One region of the Streptomyces sp. P9-2 genome, then DNA from elsewhere that is predicted to be linked to it. Evidence: riboswitches for the same ligand, from Rfam matches in the RefSeq annotation. Region 1 holds a riboswitch; each other region holds the start of a gene.
The links. Region 1 has a riboswitch for cobalamin ahead of ACQY0Z_RS01060 (ribonucleoside-diphosphate reductase subunit alpha). Riboswitches for the same ligand answer to the same signal wherever they lie in the genome.
Positions count from the first base shown of each region.

Region 2: linked by a shared signal. The riboswitch ahead of metE (5-methyltetrahydropteroyltriglutamate--homocysteine S-methyltransferase) and the one ahead of ACQY0Z_RS01060 (ribonucleoside-diphosphate reductase subunit alpha) in region 1 are both predicted to bind cobalamin.
Region 3: linked by a shared signal. The riboswitch ahead of ACQY0Z_RS20770 (energy-coupling factor ABC transporter permease) and the one ahead of ACQY0Z_RS01060 (ribonucleoside-diphosphate reductase subunit alpha) in region 1 are both predicted to bind cobalamin.
Region 4: linked by a shared signal. The riboswitch ahead of ACQY0Z_RS28435 (ABC transporter substrate-binding protein) and the one ahead of ACQY0Z_RS01060 (ribonucleoside-diphosphate reductase subunit alpha) in region 1 are both predicted to bind cobalamin.

Region 1 is NZ_CP192633.1:229,675-233,555, reverse strand. It holds gene ACQY0Z_RS01060 (ribonucleoside-diphosphate reductase subunit alpha) at 1-1,875, opposite strand, end outside; cobalamin riboswitch at 2,001-2,171, opposite strand; gene ACQY0Z_RS01055 (GNAT family N-acetyltransferase) at 2,221-2,724, opposite strand; gene mctP (monocarboxylate uptake permease MctP) at 2,808-3,881, opposite strand, start outside.
Region 2 is NZ_CP192634.1:84,005-87,885, forward strand. It holds gene metE (5-methyltetrahydropteroyltriglutamate--homocysteine S-methyltransferase) at 1-2,071, opposite strand, end outside; cobalamin riboswitch at 2,245-2,441, opposite strand; partial or broken gene ACQY0Z_RS32985 (telomere-associated protein Tap) at 2,707-3,099, shown strand; gene ACQY0Z_RS32990 (alpha/beta fold hydrolase) at 3,572-3,881, shown strand, end outside.
Region 3 is NZ_CP192633.1:4,512,567-4,516,447, reverse strand. It holds partial or broken gene ACQY0Z_RS20785 (RHS repeat-associated core domain-containing protein) at 1-549, shown strand, start outside; gene ACQY0Z_RS20780 (hypothetical protein) at 896-1,312, shown strand; gene ACQY0Z_RS20775 (hypothetical protein) at 1,354-1,794, shown strand; cobalamin riboswitch at 1,994-2,176, shown strand; partial or broken gene ACQY0Z_RS20770 (energy-coupling factor ABC transporter permease) at 2,207-2,711, shown strand; gene ACQY0Z_RS20765 (energy-coupling factor ABC transporter substrate-binding protein) at 2,708-3,070, shown strand; partial or broken gene cbiQ (cobalt ECF transporter T component CbiQ) at 3,077-3,650, shown strand; partial or broken gene ACQY0Z_RS20755 (ATP-binding cassette domain-containing protein) at 3,824-3,881, shown strand, end outside.
Region 4 is NZ_CP192633.1:6,288,238-6,292,118, reverse strand. It holds gene ACQY0Z_RS28440 (class I SAM-dependent methyltransferase) at 114-545, shown strand; cobalamin riboswitch at 600-777, shown strand; gene ACQY0Z_RS28435 (ABC transporter substrate-binding protein) at 806-1,831, shown strand; gene ACQY0Z_RS28430 (FecCD family ABC transporter permease) at 1,828-2,943, shown strand; gene ACQY0Z_RS28425 (ABC transporter ATP-binding protein) at 2,940-3,725, shown strand.

The sequences.
Region 1 (3,881 bases):
CGGCTCGATGCACTCGTACACGCCCGCGATGGACGCGATGGTCGCCGTGGGCGCGATCGCCAGCAGCAGCGCGTTGCGCAGGCCCGTCGCGGCGATCCGGGTCCGCAGCGCCTCCCAGCGCTCCGGCCAGGCGAGCTCGACGCCGTAGTGGTCGGGGTGCAGCACGCCCCGCGCGGTACGGGTCTTCTCCCAGGCGGGCAGCGGGCCGTGCCGCTCGGCCAGTCCCGCGGACGTCTCGTACGCGGCGAGCATGATCCGCTCGGCGATCCGGGTGGACAGCGCCTTCGCCTCGGGGGAGTCGAACGGCAGCCGCAGCCGGAAGAACACGTCCTGCAGCCCCATCACGCCCAGACCCACGGGGCGCCAGCGGCTGTTGGACCGGGACGCCTCCCCGGTCGGGTAGAAGTTGATGTCGACCACCCGGTCCAGGAACGTCACGGCGGTGCGGACCGCCGCGTCCAGGCGCTCCCAGTCCATGCCGTCCTCGCCGGCGAACGCCGCGAGGTTGACCGAGCCGAGGTTGCAGACCGCCGTCTCCCCGTCGTCGGTGACCTCCAGGATCTCCGTGCACAGGTTGGACGAGTGGACGACGTGGCCCGGCTCGGCGGTCTGGTTGGCGGTGCGGTTGGCGGTGTCCTTGAAGGTCATCCAGCCGTTGCCGGTCTGCGCGAGGGTGCGCATCATCCGGCCGTACAGCTCGCGCGCCGGGAGCGTCCTGCGGGCCAGGCCCTTGGCCTCGGCGGCCCGGTAGGCCGTGTCGAACTCCTCGCCCCACAGGTCGACCAGTTCGGGCACGTCCACCGGGGAGAACAGCGACCACTGCGCGTCGTCGGCGACCCGGCGCATGAACTCGTCCGGCACCCAGTGCGCCAGGTTCAGGTTGTGCGTACGGCGGGCGTCCTCGCCGGTGTTGTCGCGCAGTTCGAGGAACTCCTCGATGTCCGCGTGCCACGTCTCCAGGTAGACCGCGGCGGCGCCCTTGCGGCGGCCCCCCTGGTTCACCGCGGCGACGGAGGCGTCCAGCGTTTTCAGGAACGGCACGATGCCGTTGGAGTGCCCGTTGGTGCCGCGGATCAGCGAACCCCGGGCGCGGACGCGGGAGAAGGACAGGCCGATGCCGCCGGCGTGCTTCGAGAGGCGGGCGACCTGGTGGTAGCGCTCGTAGAGGGAGTCCAGCTCGTCCTGGGGGGAGTCCAGGAGGTAACAGGACGACATCTGCGGGTGGCGGGTGCCGGAGTTGAACAGCGTGGGGGAGGAGGGCAGATAGTCGAGCCGGCTCATCAGCCCGTACAGCGCGGCGACCTCCTCCAGCGCCCGCTCGCTCTCGTCCTCGGCGAGCCCGCACGCGACCCGCAGCAGGAAGTGCTGGGGCGTCTCCACGACCTTGCGGGTCACCGGGTGGCGCAGCAGGTAGCGGCTGTGCAGGGTGCGCAGCCCGAAGTAGCCGAAGCGGTCGTCGGCGTCCGTGTCGATCAGCGCGTCCAGACGGTCCGCGTGCAGCCGGACGAACGCGGCGGTCCGGTCGCCGATCAGGCCCTCCCGGTGCCCGGCGGCCACCGAGCCGGTGAACGAGGTGACGCCCTGCGAGGCGGCCTCGGCGCGGATGCCGAGCGTCAGCAGCCGGGCGGCGAGCCGGGAGTAGGCGGGGTCCTCGGAGATCAGCCCGGCCGCCGCCTCGGTGGCCAGGTCCCGCAGCTCCGCCTCGTCGGCGGCGGCGGACCGGCCGCGCAGCGCGGCCGCGGCCACCCGGCCGGGGTCGGCGTCGGGCAGGTCGGCGGTCAGCTGGGTCAGGGTCCGCAGCAGCGCGGCCCCGGGGCCGTCGCTCTCCTCGGTCACGCGGGTCGCTGAAGCCGGATCGGCTGGCGCGATGGTCACGTGGGGCTCTCCCTCGCTCGGCACGGGGGCCTCGAAGAGCGCAGGGGGCAGCACACGAACGCACGCGGCGTCGCGTCCACCGGCCCATTCCGCGAGGCCCGGACGTCAGGGCACCCGGACCGGAAGGGCCGGGCGCACTGTCGGCAGGTCCTCGGACTGACTCCCGTGCGCGCCCGTGGGCAGGCATGGGTACACCGTTGCGGGACAGTTCCGGATTCGCACCGGATTCCCCTGCGGCGACAGCGAGCATGAGCATACATCTTGTGCCGGGTGCCGCCGACGGACCCATATGTTGTGTCGCGCGAGGGTTATGCTGGCGCCGGGTGAACGGGCCGCGCGGAGCTGTCAGAGCGTCAGCTCGTAGACCAGCAGCAGGATGTCGTCCACCTCCGGCAGCGGGTTCCAGTCCCGCGCCGGGTTGCGCGTGAAGCCCAGCCGCTCGTACACCCGGTGCGCGGCGTGCATGCTGCGCTGCGTGGACAGCACCATCCGCGTACGGCCGAGCGCCCTCGCGCGGTCGACGCAGGCGCGCACCAAAGCCTCGCCGGCGCCCCGGCCGCGGGCGGCGGCGGAGACCGCCAGCATGCGTATCTCCGCCTCGCCGGGCCCGGCGAGGTCCGCCATGGGGCCGGGGCCCGGCACGAAGGTCACCCCGCCCAGCAGCGTGCCGTCCGCCACGGCGACCAGCACCTCGGCCGCCGCCGCCCGCTTCGCCACGTCCCGCAGCTCGCCCAGGTAGCCGTCCGACTCCCCGAAGTCCAGCAGGCCGTCACCGAGATAGGCCTGCGCCGTGATCTCACCCAGTTCCGCGTGTTCGCCGGCGGTCACCGGCCGGATGACGATGTCCATGCGGGGGAGTCTGCCGCACGGGCACGACAACGGGCCGCCGGTTTTCCACCGACGGCCCGCTGCCGTGTGTATGTATGACCGTGTCAGTGCGCGCTGCCCGCCGTGGCCGGCGGGAGCTCGACCTCCACGCCCGGGTCGCCGGCGTCCGCCGTGTAGTCCTTCGGCTGGGTCTCGTCGACGCCCTCCGGCGCCTTGACCGCCCGCAGGACGAAAGTCAGGACGACCGTGACCAGCACGTTGATCACGAAGGCGGTGAGACCGATGTAGCCGATCTCCCCGATGCCCGGGATCTCCTTGGCGGAGCCGCCGAAGTGCTTCTGCGTCGGCGACGCCACCCCGTACGCGGCGACCGTGCCGTAGATCATGCCGACCGCCCAGCCGCCGATCAGCGCCCAGCGGTGGAACCACCGCGTGAACAGGCCGCCCACCAGCGCCGGGAAGGTCTGCAGGATCCAGATGCCGCCGAGGAGCTGGAAGTTGATCGCGACGGTCTTGTCCATGGTGAGGACGAAGACCAGCGCGCCCACCTTGACCAGCAGGGACACGATCTTGGAGACCGCGGTCTCCTGCTTGGGCGTCGCGTCCGGCTTGATGAAGTCCTTGTAGATGTTGCGGGTGAACAGATTCGCCGCGGCGATCGACATGATCGCCGCCGGCACCAGCGCGCCGATGCCGATCGCCGCGAAGGCCACACCGGCGAACCAGTCGGGGAACATGTTCTCGAACAGCTGCGGGATGGCCAGCTGGCCGTTCTGCACCTTCACCCCGGCCGCGATCGCCATGAACCCGAGCAGCGCCAGCAGGCCCAGCATCAGCGAGTACAGCGGCAGGATCGTGGTGTTGCGGCGGATCACGTCACGGCTGCGCGAGGACAGCGTCGCGGTGATCGAGTGCGGGTACATGAACAGCGCGAGCGCCGAGCCCAGCGCCAGCGTGGCGTACGTCCACTGGCCCGCCTCGCCCGGCACCAGGGCGCCGCGCGGGGCGCCCGTGGCCGGGTTGGTCTCGCTGTACGCCTCCTGCGCGGAGGCGAAGATCTCGTCGAACCCGCCCAGCTTGATCGGGATGTAGATGATCGCCACCGCGATCACGATGTAGATCAGCGTGTCCTTGACGAACGCGATCAGCGCCGGCGCCCGCAGACCCGACGAGTAGGT
Region 2 (3,881 bases), on a different replicon from region 1:
GTTCGCGGGCGACCTGCATATGGGAGCGGGCGGCTTCCAGGCTGATGACGTCGGCGTCGAGGTCGTCGATGGCCTGGATGATGTCGCCGAACTCGGCGTAGCACATGTGGGTGTGGATCTGGGTGTCCGGCCGTACGACGGCGGTGGTGAGCCGGAACGCCTTCGTGGCCCACGCCAGGTAGGCCGGGCGGTCGGCGGCCCCCAGGGGCAGGGTCTCGCGGAGGGCGGGTTCGTCGACCTGGATGACCGAGACGCCGGCGGCCTCCAGGTCGTGTACCTCGTCGCGCAGGGCGAGGGCGACCTGCCGGGCGGTGTCGCCGAGCGGCTGGTCGTCGCGGACGAAGGACCAGGCGAGCATGGTGACCGGGCCGGTGAGCATGCCCTTGACCGGCTTCTCGGTGAGCGACTGGGCATACCTGGTCCAGCGCACCGTCATCGGCTCGGGGCGGGAGATGTCGCCGGCGAGGATGGGCGGACGGACGTAGCGGGTTCCGTAGGACTGGACCCAGCCGTGCTGGGTGGCGAGGTAGCCGGTGAGCTGCTCGGCGAAGTACTGGACCATGTCGTTGCGTTCAGGTTCGCCGTGCACCAGGACGTCGATGCCGGTCTTCTCCTGGAAGGAGATCACCTCCCGGATCTCGGCCTTGATGCGCTCCTCGTAGTCGGCGGTGTCGATGCGGCCTGCGCGCAGGTCGGCACGGGCGGTGCGCAGCTCGCCGGTCTGCGGGAAGGAGCCGATGGTCGTAGTGGGCAACAGCGGCAGGCCGAGGCGGGCGCGCTGGGCCGCGGCGCGTTCGGCGTACGGCTGGGACCGGCGAGCGTCGGCGTCCGTCACGGCCTCGGTGCGGGCCCGCAAGGCCGGGTCGCGGGTGATCGGTGAGGCGGCTCGGGAGGCGAGTGCGGCGCGGTTTGCGGTGAGTTCGCCAGTGATGGTGTGGATGCCCCGGGAGAGGCCCTTGGCGAGGGTGACGATCTCGGCGGTCTTCTGCCGGGCGAAGGCCAGCCAGCGCAGGATCTGCGGGTCAATGTCCCGCTCGGCCGTGACGTCCAGCGGAACGTGGAGCAGGGAACAGGAGGCGGCGACATCGACCCGGTCCGCGAGCCCGAGGAGTGTGCCGAGAGTGGACAACGACTTCTGGAGGTCGTTGATCCAGATGTTGCGGCCGTTGACCACGCCGGCGAGCAGCCGCTTGCCGGGCAGTCCGCCGACGGAGGCCAGGGCGTCCAGGTTGGCGGTAGCGGCCTCGGTGAAGTCCAGGGCGAGACCTTCGACCGGAGCCTTGGCCAGGATCGGCAGGGCATCGCCGAGGCGGTCGAAGTAGGAGGCGACGAGCAGCTTGGGCCGGTCGGTGAGGGCGCCCAGGTCGCGGTAGGCGCGCTCGGCGGCGTTCAGGTCGGCCGGGGTGCGGTCCTGGACGAGGGCGGGCTCGTCGAGCTGCACCCACTCGGCGCCGGCCGCGCGCAGGTCGGCGAGCACTTCCGCGTATGCGGGCAGCAGCCGGTCCAGGAGGGTCAGCGGCTGGAAGTCGGCGGGCACGCCGGGGGCGGGCTTGGCGAGCAGGAGGTAGGTGACGGGGCCGACGAGTACAGGCCGGGCCGCGAGGCCATGGGCGAGGGCTTCTTTCAGTTCGGCAACCTGCTTGGTGGAGTCGGCCGCGAAGACGGTGTTGGGGCCCAGTTCGGGGACCAGGTAGTGATAGTTGGTGTCGAACCACTTGGTCATCTCCAGTGGTGCGACATCCTGGGTGCCGCGGGCCATGGCGAAGTAGCCGTCGATCGCGTTGGCGTCGACGGCGGCGCGGTGCCGTTCTGGGATCGCGCCAACCATGACGGTGGTGTCGAGGACGTGGTCGTAGTACGAGAAGTCGCCGGTGGGCACCTCGTTGACGCCAGCATCGGCGAGCTGCCGCCAGTTGCTGCGGCGGATTTCGGCGGCGGTGGCATGGAGGGCGTCAGCGGTGACGCGGCCCTTCCAGTAACCCTCGATGGCCTTCTTCAGCTCCCGGTCGGGGCCCTGGCGGGGGTAACCGTACACGGTGGCTCGTGCTGCAGCGGCTGATGTCACGGAGATCTCCTTCGCGAGATTATTCCCTGAGATCCCGGAGACGGGACGAAAGCGCGAAGGGGATGACGAACCGTCCGGCAACGGCCCGCGTGGTTGGCACGGTCGTTCCGTCCGGTGTGTACGCCGGCCCGCCCTCGAGGTCACCGGGATGTCCGCGCACGGATCGGTCTGCGCGCGGGCAGTTGGCAGGTCTTCGGACTTGCGGGCACGTCCTCCTGCCGGAGGACACCTACTGGCCGTCGCTTCCCAGACCCGTACGTCGGACCCAGTGCGTATGACGGCGGTCGTTCCCGCTCACCGCTGCGGGGCAGTCCCGGATTCCCACCGGGTTCCCTCTTACGACGCATCCCGCCTGGCGGACGGGGCGAACCAGCTGCTGCGGCCAGCCTACGGGGTAGCGCCATGTACAGAAGAACACCGTCCAGAATGCGAAAGTGAGGGAGAGCTCGTCGAAGGAACCACAGCGAGGGGCTGGAAGTGCCGCACTCATGCTTCCCGCCCCTCTCTCCATCGCGCCGCGCGGGCACCCCAGCAGCGGTGCGGGCCCCTCAGCCTATGTCGCGACCATCCGCTGGAACAGCGGAGGCGGAGGCCGCGTGCTCGGGCCCTCGGCCGGCAGAATTGGGAAGCTGTTCTAGAACCCGCAGGGCAAGGGCTACAAGGACGGCGAGCTGTGGCCAGCCATGCAGCGCCCGACCTGGCGCCCGGACATCCGCGCCGCCGTCATCTCCAAGGCCCGGGTCAACATGCACCGTAAGATGCTGAAGATGGCGGAGTTCACCGGCCTGTACCCGCTGGCGGTGCTCTCCGACTACGTCGTCTACCCCTCACCCGGCCCGAGCCCGCTGGACTTCCTGCCCTACGCGGAGTCCGGCAAGCCCATCCCCGGAGCCTTCCGCCTCGGGCCCACGCCCGGCCTGGCGAAGCTGGAGGGCGTCCAGTCGATGCAGTGGGCGGTCGACCTGATGAAGCAGGGCCTCAACCCCGCCCGCCACATCAAGGGCGGCAACGCCGTGCTTGACGAAGGCGAGTAACCGTGGCCGCCCACACCACCCCCGGCACCCGCCGCCCGCGGCTGGCGTGGAGAGGGATCGGATGCCGGACCGCCTCCAGCCGCGCGCGGAGGCCCTGGAGCCTTTCCGCACACGCGGGTGGAACCGCGAGCACCGGCCCCGGACACTGTCCGGTCGTACCGCGCTCGAGGCATGTCCGGCCGATCCGATGCCGTCTGCGGTGTTCCCGACGCCGGTCTGGGCTTCCTCCCCGGAGACGACGGCCGGATGCGGGAGCTGACGAGTCACCGGGAGCATGCCGACTGCACCGGTGCCCTCTATCTCTCGGCGGAACGGTTTCCGGGCGAAGGCGGCCCGCAGTCAGCGCCGCCAGGCCCCTCATTCACTATGTGTGACTGTTATTCACTCGCATGGCTACGCCGTGGTGCCGCGTTCTTCACTCGAATGCAGTGTGGGCAGGAGTCTCTCCCCTCACCTCAGAGGAAGAAGGGTCATGAAGCACATACGACGCACAGCTGCCCGGAGGGCCCTCCCCCTGGCCGTCCTGCTCCCCGCGGCCGCCTTGATGACCGCCGGTCCCTGCCTGGCGTCCGAGAGCGGAGGCGGTACGACTCCCACGGGCGCTACGTCCACAGGTGCCAAACCGACAGTTGTACTGGTGCACGGCTATTGGGCGGACGCCTCCGGCTGGGACCGGATCGTCCAGGCACTGCAGAACCAGGGCTATCCCGTGGTGGCCACCGCCAACCCTCTACGCAGCCTCTCCGGCGACGCCGACTACCTTGCCGCCCAGCTGAAGGCGA
Region 3 (3,881 bases), 4.3 Mb from region 1:
CGAAGACGACGGACGGCAAGACCACCGACTTCGCGTACCTGGGCCTGTCGACCGAGGTCCTGGACGAGAAGGTCGCGGGCGAGCTGACCAAGTCCTACCAGTACAGCCCGTGGGGCGAGCGCCTGTCGCAGGTCAAGCACAACGGCGACGGCACGACCGAGGACGGCTACTACGGCTACAACAGCCACACCGACGTCGAGACCCTGACCGACGACACCGGCAACACCAAGGCCACCTACGGCTACACCGCCTACGGCGCGGACGACGACTCCGAGTTCACCGGCGTCGACAAGCCCAGCGCCACCAACCCCACCAAGGAGGCGTACAACCCCTACCGCTACAACGCCAAGCGCTGGGACGCCCACTCCGGCACCTACGACATGGGCTTCCGGAACTACGACCCGGGGCTCAACCGCTTCACGACCCGGGACATGTACAACGGCGCCCTCGCCGACATGGGTCTCGGTACCGATCTGATGACCGGTAACCGCTACGCGTTCGGCGGCGGCAACCCGTCCACGTTCATCGAGTACGACGGCCACCGCCCGGTCGAGTGCAACGAGTCCGGGTACAGCTGCCGGATGAACAGCGCGGGCGGCTGGGACATCGACTACGTCGAGCCGAGCGCCGATCTGGACCCGGCCCCCGGGACGGACTCCTACGGCGGAAGCGAGGCCGACGCGCAGAAGCTGAGCAGCCAGACCGTCGCCTGGGGCCTCGCCTACGCGAAGAAGTACGGTGTCGACGAGCAACTGGTCGTCGCCCTGCTCATGCAGGAGCAGCCGTTCTGCACGACGTGGCCGGAGGGCCTGGACGAGATGGCGAAGTGGGGGGGGTCTCCACTGGCGGCGCGTGGACCGCGAGGCTCATCGACAGGGACCCCAGCTCCGGCTCCGTGCAGATGAAGGCGGCGACCGCTCGCCAGACGCTGATCGACGCCGGTTACGATGAATTCGAGGGCACATCGCTCGATGCCATCCGTCACGCGCTGAATGTGAACGAGGAGTTCGCCGTCTCCGTCGCGGTCCTGAAACTGAAGGTGGACACCACCAGGGGCAGCAACGCCAAGCAGGCGTATCTTGGCTACTCGCTCAGCGACGACGAGGCGGCCCGTCTGCGCGTCCCGGGTGACAACCTGGCGCAGAGCAGCTCGATCATCTCCAGGGGATCGGCGCGGTTCGACGCGAACATGGCCTACCTGTCCGGAACCGGGCAGTCCATGTCCGACCTGTTCGGGCTGTCGTCGCTGCCGGCCACTCAGTACGGGGATCCGGGCGGCTTCTGCTCCAACGTCGTGAGGAACTGTGGATGATCCTGCAATGGACAAGAACGTTCCGCCTGACGGGAGCGGCCGTGGCCGTCGTCGTGTTGGCGGCCGGGTGGATTCTCATCCGTGAGTGGATGCAGCTGCCCGGTGTGCCGGACGACGTGGTCGAGTCCGCCGCTTCCGGGAATGTGCGAATCCTGGCCGAAGGGCACTCCTCGAACCCGGGGAACGACTGGGAGGAATCGCTCGCCCTCCTTGCCGTCTCCCCGGTGTCCGCGGACGGCGATCCCGTCGAGGACATCGCCAAGTCCCTCCGGTCGGCGGGCTGGAGCACGCGAGCGGGCGGAGTCGGTCCGCTGCTCTTGTCCGGGGACACTCCGGCGGAACATCCCGAATACGGGGTGACGGTGCAGAGCTACGAGGACTTCCCCTGCCTCGCTCGACCCGAGGTCTGTGAGGAGTTCGAGAGCGCGGCGGAAGACGGCGACGAGAACCTGTTCGTGGCCACCTTCATGCCGTACGTCTGAGAGTCCCGTCCACAGTACCGACGAGGGGCCCCGGTCAGCCTGGCGCTGACCGGGGCCCCCTCCGCGGTCCACCGGAACTCCTCCAGGGCCGTCGAGTGTGAGACATGGCACCTCCGGGGTGTCCGAGTGCACCGGTGTGCGGGTGTGCGCCCGGATTCGCGCCCCTGATGCCCGCTTGTCACCACCCCCGGGGGGCCGATTACTGTCACCACGCCTTGGTGACGGGAAATCGGTGCGATACCGGTGCGGCCCTCGCCACTGTGATCGGGAAGTCCGGCTCCGGCCCTCACGGGCAGCCACTGGGTTCTTCGGGACCCGGGAAGGCGGAGCACGGGCGGTGGTACCCGTCAGCCAGGAGACCGGCCAAGGCGCGTCAACCATCCACGAGGTGCTGGAGAGGGTCTGCTGAGCCATGCACATAGCCGAGGGTTTCCTGCCTCCGGCGCACGCGATCGCCTGGGGTGCCGCGTCTGCTGATGGCGGTCCTCGGCACCATCACGCTGCTGTTCCAGGCGCTGCTGCTGGCGCACGGCGGGCTGACCACGCTCGGCGCCAACGTCTTCTCCATGGCGATCGTCGGCCCCTGGGCCGGATACGGGGTCTACCGGCTGCTGCGCCGGTACGACGTGCCGCTGATGGGCGCCGTCTTCGGCGGCGCGTTCGTCGCCGACCTGTCCACGTACTGCGTCACCAGCGTCCAGCTGGCGCTGGCGTTCCCCGACCCGGGCAGCGGGTTCCTGGGCGCGCTCGGCAAGTTCGGCGCCATCTTCGCCGTCACGCAGATCCCGCTCGCGGTGAGCGAGGGCCTGCTGACGGTGCTGGTGATGCGGCTGCTGGTGCAGTCCAGCAAGGGGGAGCTGACCCGGCTCGGGGTGCTGCTGGCGAAGCCCGCGAAGCGTGCGGCGGTGGCCCGGTGAAGCGCAACACGAAGATCAATCTGCTGCTGCTCGCGGTGGCTGCGCTGGCGGTGCTGCCGCTGGCGCTCGGTCTGGGCGACCACAAGGAGGAGCCGTTCACCGGCGCCGACGGCGAGGCGGAGACGGCGATCGTCGAGAACGAGCCGGACTACGAGCCCTGGTTCTCGCCGCTGTACGAACCGCCGTCCGGGGAGATCGAGTCGGGGCTGTTCTCCCTCCAGGCGGCGATCGGCGCGGGCGTCCTCGCCTACTACTTCGGCCTGCGCCGGGGCAGGCGGCAGGGCGAGGAACGGGCCCGCGCGGCGGCCTCGGCCGATGCCGGGGAACCCGCCAAGGGCCCGGCAGCGGACGGGGACTGACCTCCCGTGCTGCCCATCGACGCGGCGGCGCACGGCAGTCGCTGGCGCCGCCGCCATCCTGTGGACAAAGCCGTGCTCGGGCTCGGCCTGACCGTGCTCGCGATCTCGCTGCCGGCCTGGCCGGGCGCGGCGCTGGTGCTGGTGACGGCGCTGGTGCTGCTGCTCGGCCCGGCCGGGGTGCCGGGCCGGGGGCTGTGGCGGGCGTACAAGGTGCCGTTGGGTTTCTGCGTGACGGGCGCCGCGACGCTGCTGGTGCAGGTCGGCGGACCTGAGGGGTTTCGTGTCACTGGCCGACGACGGGCCGTCGCGCGCCGGGGAGTTGCTGCTGCGGACGTCGGCGGCGTCGCTCGGGGTGCTGCTGTTCGCGTTCACCACCCCGATGTCCGATCTGCTGCCGCGCCTGGTGCGCGCCGGGGTGCCCGCGCCCGTGGTCGACGTCGCCCTGGTGACGTACCGGATGAGCTTCCTGCTGCTCGACTCGGTGCGCCGCATCCGGGCGGCGCAGGCCGCGCGGCTCGGGCACACCAACCGGGCCGCGGCCTGGCGGTCCCTGGCGGGGCTCGGCGCGACCGCGTTCGTGCGGGCCTTCGACCGGGCGGCCCGGCTGCAGGCGGGGCTCGCCGGGCGTGGCTACGACGGCTCCCTGCGCGTGTTGCTGCCCGAGGCCCGGGTCTCCGTCCGGTTCACCGGGGCGAGCCTCGCCCTGCTGGCGGCGCTGGCCGCCCTCACCCTCGTACTCGAAAGGCCGCTGACATGAGCGAGCCCGCACTGGTCTCCCTGCGGGTGCGTCCTTCGCCTACGAGGACGGGCC
Region 4 (3,881 bases), 6.1 Mb from region 1:
GCTGTTGGCAGCCGCCCAGTGTCTGCTGCTTCCCCCTCTTCTGCTCACGCTGCGCCGCCGCACGGCGCGGCGACCTCTCCCCGACGACGACCACGAAGGAGCACTGACACGCGATGACACGGACGGGCGGCTTCCAGGACGATGACTTCTGGACCGAGTTCCACGACTTCCCCTTCTCCGAGCAGCGCCACGAGCGGGCAGAGGAACTGCTGGACACCTCTCCCCTACTGACCTTCCCGCAGGGTTCGCGCGTACTGGACCTGGGGTGCGGACCGGGGGTGTTCACCGTGCCGCTCGCCCGCCGCGGCCACCGCGTGACCGGAGTGGACGTGGACGAGTGGGCGCGGCGGCGCAGCGAATGGGTTCTGGTCCGGGGCGAGCGGGTGACGCGGGCCACCTTGACGTGGTTCGTGTACAGCGCGGTGGAGCTGCGGCGGATGGCCGAGGAGGCAGGGTTCGACCGCGTGGAGGTCTTCGGTGGGTTCGACGGGCGCCCCTACGGCGAGAGTACCGAGCGGCTCCTTCGGGCGGTCCGCGAAGCGTGAGGGGGCGCGGGGCATGCGGCCGGGTTCGCACGCCCTTTTGCCGTCGGCTCGGAGGAACGTAGGATCACCTGGTCATCGCCGCGACGGGAGACAGGAAGCCGGTGCGAATCCGGCACGGTCCCGCCACTGTGACCGGGGAGCGCCCCTCCAGCATGCCACTGCGCTGTGCGCGGGAAGGCGGAGGGAACGTCGATCCGGGAGTCAGGACACTGGTCCGTCGCGGGCCCGATCCGAGGAGCGCGGACTCCAGGAGGCTTCACGTGTCCCCTTTGTTCACCCCTGCCCGCCCGCGCGGGTTCCTTCGTGCCGCGGCCGCTGCCGTGGCTCTCTCGTCAGTGCTGCTGATCACCGGCTGCGGCTCGTCCGACGGGACCGACGGTGACGGGAAGGCCACCGCGGCGGCACTGGCGGGCTTTCCCGTCACCGTCGACAACTGTGGCGTGAGGACGACCTATGACGAGCCTCCGTCGCGGGTGGTCACCATCCACCAGCACCCTGCGGAACTCATGCTCGCCCTCGGGCTCAAGGACCGCATGGTCGGCACGGCCTTCCCCGACTCCGCCGTCCTGCCCGAGCTGAAGAGGGATTACGAGGCGATCCCCGAACTGGCGGAGAAGGAACCGTCGTTCGAGAAGATCCTGGACGCCGAACCCGACTTCGTCTACGGCGGCTACGGCAGTGCCTTCGCCGAGAACGAGGGCCGCTCCCGCAAGGCGTTCGCCGACGCCGGCATCGACACCTACCTCAACCGTGAGTACTGCGGCAGGAAGCGGGCGACGATGAAGGACACCTACGGCGAGATCCGCACCATCGGCAAGGTCTTCGGTGTCCCGGACCGGGCCGACGAGCTGGTCACGGACCTGCAGACCCGCGTCGGCAAGGCCGCAGCCAAGGTCGAGGGCGAGCCCGAGGTGCCCGTCTTCGTCTACGACAGCGGCGACAAAAGCGCCTTTACCGCGGGCGGCAAGAGCCTGGGTACGGAGCTGATCCGGCTGGCCGGCGGCGAGAACGTCTTCGCCGACCTCGACGACGTCTTCGGCGACGTCTCCTGGGAGCAGGTCGTCGAGCGCAAGCCCGAGGTCATCGCCCTCTACGACTACGCCGGCTCCGGAAGCGTGAGAGAGAAGAAGAAGTTCCTGCTCTCCCAGCCCGCGCTGGCCGACGTACCCGCCGTCAGGAACAAGCGCTTCGTCGTCCTGCCGCTGACCGCCACCCTGGTCGGCATCCGCTCGGCCTACGCGGTCGAGGACCTGGCCCGCGGGCTGCACCCCGAGAGCTTCCGGTGACCCAGGCCGCCACCGGCACGCCCGCCGAGCGGACAGTTCCACGGCGGGAGGCCACCGGGTCAGGACCGGGCCGTACGCGGCAGGCCGTCATCCTGCTGGCCCTCACCGCGTTGCTCGTCGTCTCCGCCACGGCGGGCCTGACGATCGGCTCCGTCCAGGTGCCGCCCGTCCAGGTGTGGGGCATCGTGACGCACGCGCTGGGCGCCGACTGGCAGGATCCGGACTGGTCAGGGGCGCGGGAGACCATCGTGCTGGACGTGCGGGCACCGCGGGTCCTGCTGGGCGCGGTCACCGGAGCCGGCCTGGCGGTGATCGGCACCGCTCTGCAGGCTCTGGTGCGCAACCCGCTCGCCGAGCCGTACCTGCTCGGCGTCTCCTCGGGAGCATCGCTCGGCGCGGTCTCCGTGATCGTGTTCGGGTTCACCCTCTTCGGGCCGGTCTCCCTGTCGGTGGCCGCCTTCGTGGGCGCCCTGGCCGCGCTTGTGCTCGTGTACGCCACCGCCCGCACCGGCGGACGCATCACCGCGTCACGGCTCGTGCTGTCCGGAGTGGCGATCGCCGCGGTGCTCACCGCCGTGCTCCACCTGCTGTTGCTCAGCACCGGCCGCGGCAACGAAGCTCGCGCGGTCCTCGCCTGGACCCTCGGCGGCCTCGGCGGCGTCAACTGGAGCACGCTGTGGCTGCCGAGCACGGCCCTGCTGCTCGGTGTCGGCGTCCTCATGGTTCATGCCCGCCACCTGAACCTGCTGCTGGCCGGCGAGGAGACGGCGACCACGATGGGCCTGGACGTCGCCCGCTTCCGCGCCCGGCTGTTCGTCCTGCTCTCCCTCGTCACGGGCGTGCTGGTCGCGGCGGCCGGGCCGATCGGCTTCGTCGGGCTGATGATGCCGCACATCGTGCGCCTGTTCGTCGGCGGCGACCACCGCCGGGTCCTGCCGACGGCGGCACTCGGCGGAGCGGTCTTCCTCGTCTGGGCCGACATCGCCGCACGGACGGTCGCCGCACCGATGGAGATACCCGTCGGCGTCCTCACCGCCCTGTGCGGCGGGCCGTTCTTCCTGTGGCTGATGCGCCGGGACGCCCGGCGCGGCACCGACCGAGGAGTGGCATGACCGCGACCGAACTGAGCGTCGACGGCGTCACGCTCACCGCCGGAGCCCGCCACCTGGTGCGCGACGTCTCCCTGACCGCCCGCCCGGGCGAGACCATCGGGCTCGTCGGCCCCAACGGCAGCGGGAAGTCCAGCCTCCTGCGCGCCGTCTACCGCGTCCTGCGCCCCGACACCGGCCAGGTCCGCGTCGACGGGGACGACGCCTGGTCGCTGCCGGTGCGGCAACTGGCCCGCACCGTGGCGGCAGTGGTCCAGGACTCGGCGGCCGACTTCGACCTCGCCGTCCGTGAGGTCGTCGCCATGGGCCGCACCCCGCACAAACGGCTCCTCGCCGGCGACACCCCCGAGGACGTCGAACTCATCGACTCCGCCCTCCTCGCGGTCGACGCCGTCCACCTTGCCGACCGTCCCTTCGACCGGCTCTCCGGCGGCGAGCGCCAGCGCGTACTCATCGCGCGCGCCCTCGCCCAGCAGCCCGCCCTCCTCGTCCTCGACGAACCCACCAACCACCTCGACATCCGGCACCAACTGTCCGTGCTCGGCGCCCTGCGCCGCCTGCCCGCCACCGTGCTGCTCGCCCTGCACGACCTCAACCTGGCCGCCTACTACTGCGACCGCCTCTACGTCCTGCACCAAGGCGAGGTCACCGCCTCCGGACCGCCCTCCGAGATTTTCACCCCCCAACTCCTGGCCGAGGTCTACGGAGTGGCGGCGGAAGTCACCACCCATCCGCGCACGGGCGCCCCTCAGGTGACCTTCCTCCCCGAAGAGCCACGCAGATGAAGGCTCCATCCACACCCATCCGCGCCACCTGGGACGGAACGGGGAGCGTGGCCGACACCTCCAGGGCACCGAGGTTCCCAAAAGGGTGCTGGTCTTTGCGGGAGCCGATGCCATGCTCTGGTCGACCGCGGAGAGTTCCTGGCCGGCGTGCCCCGT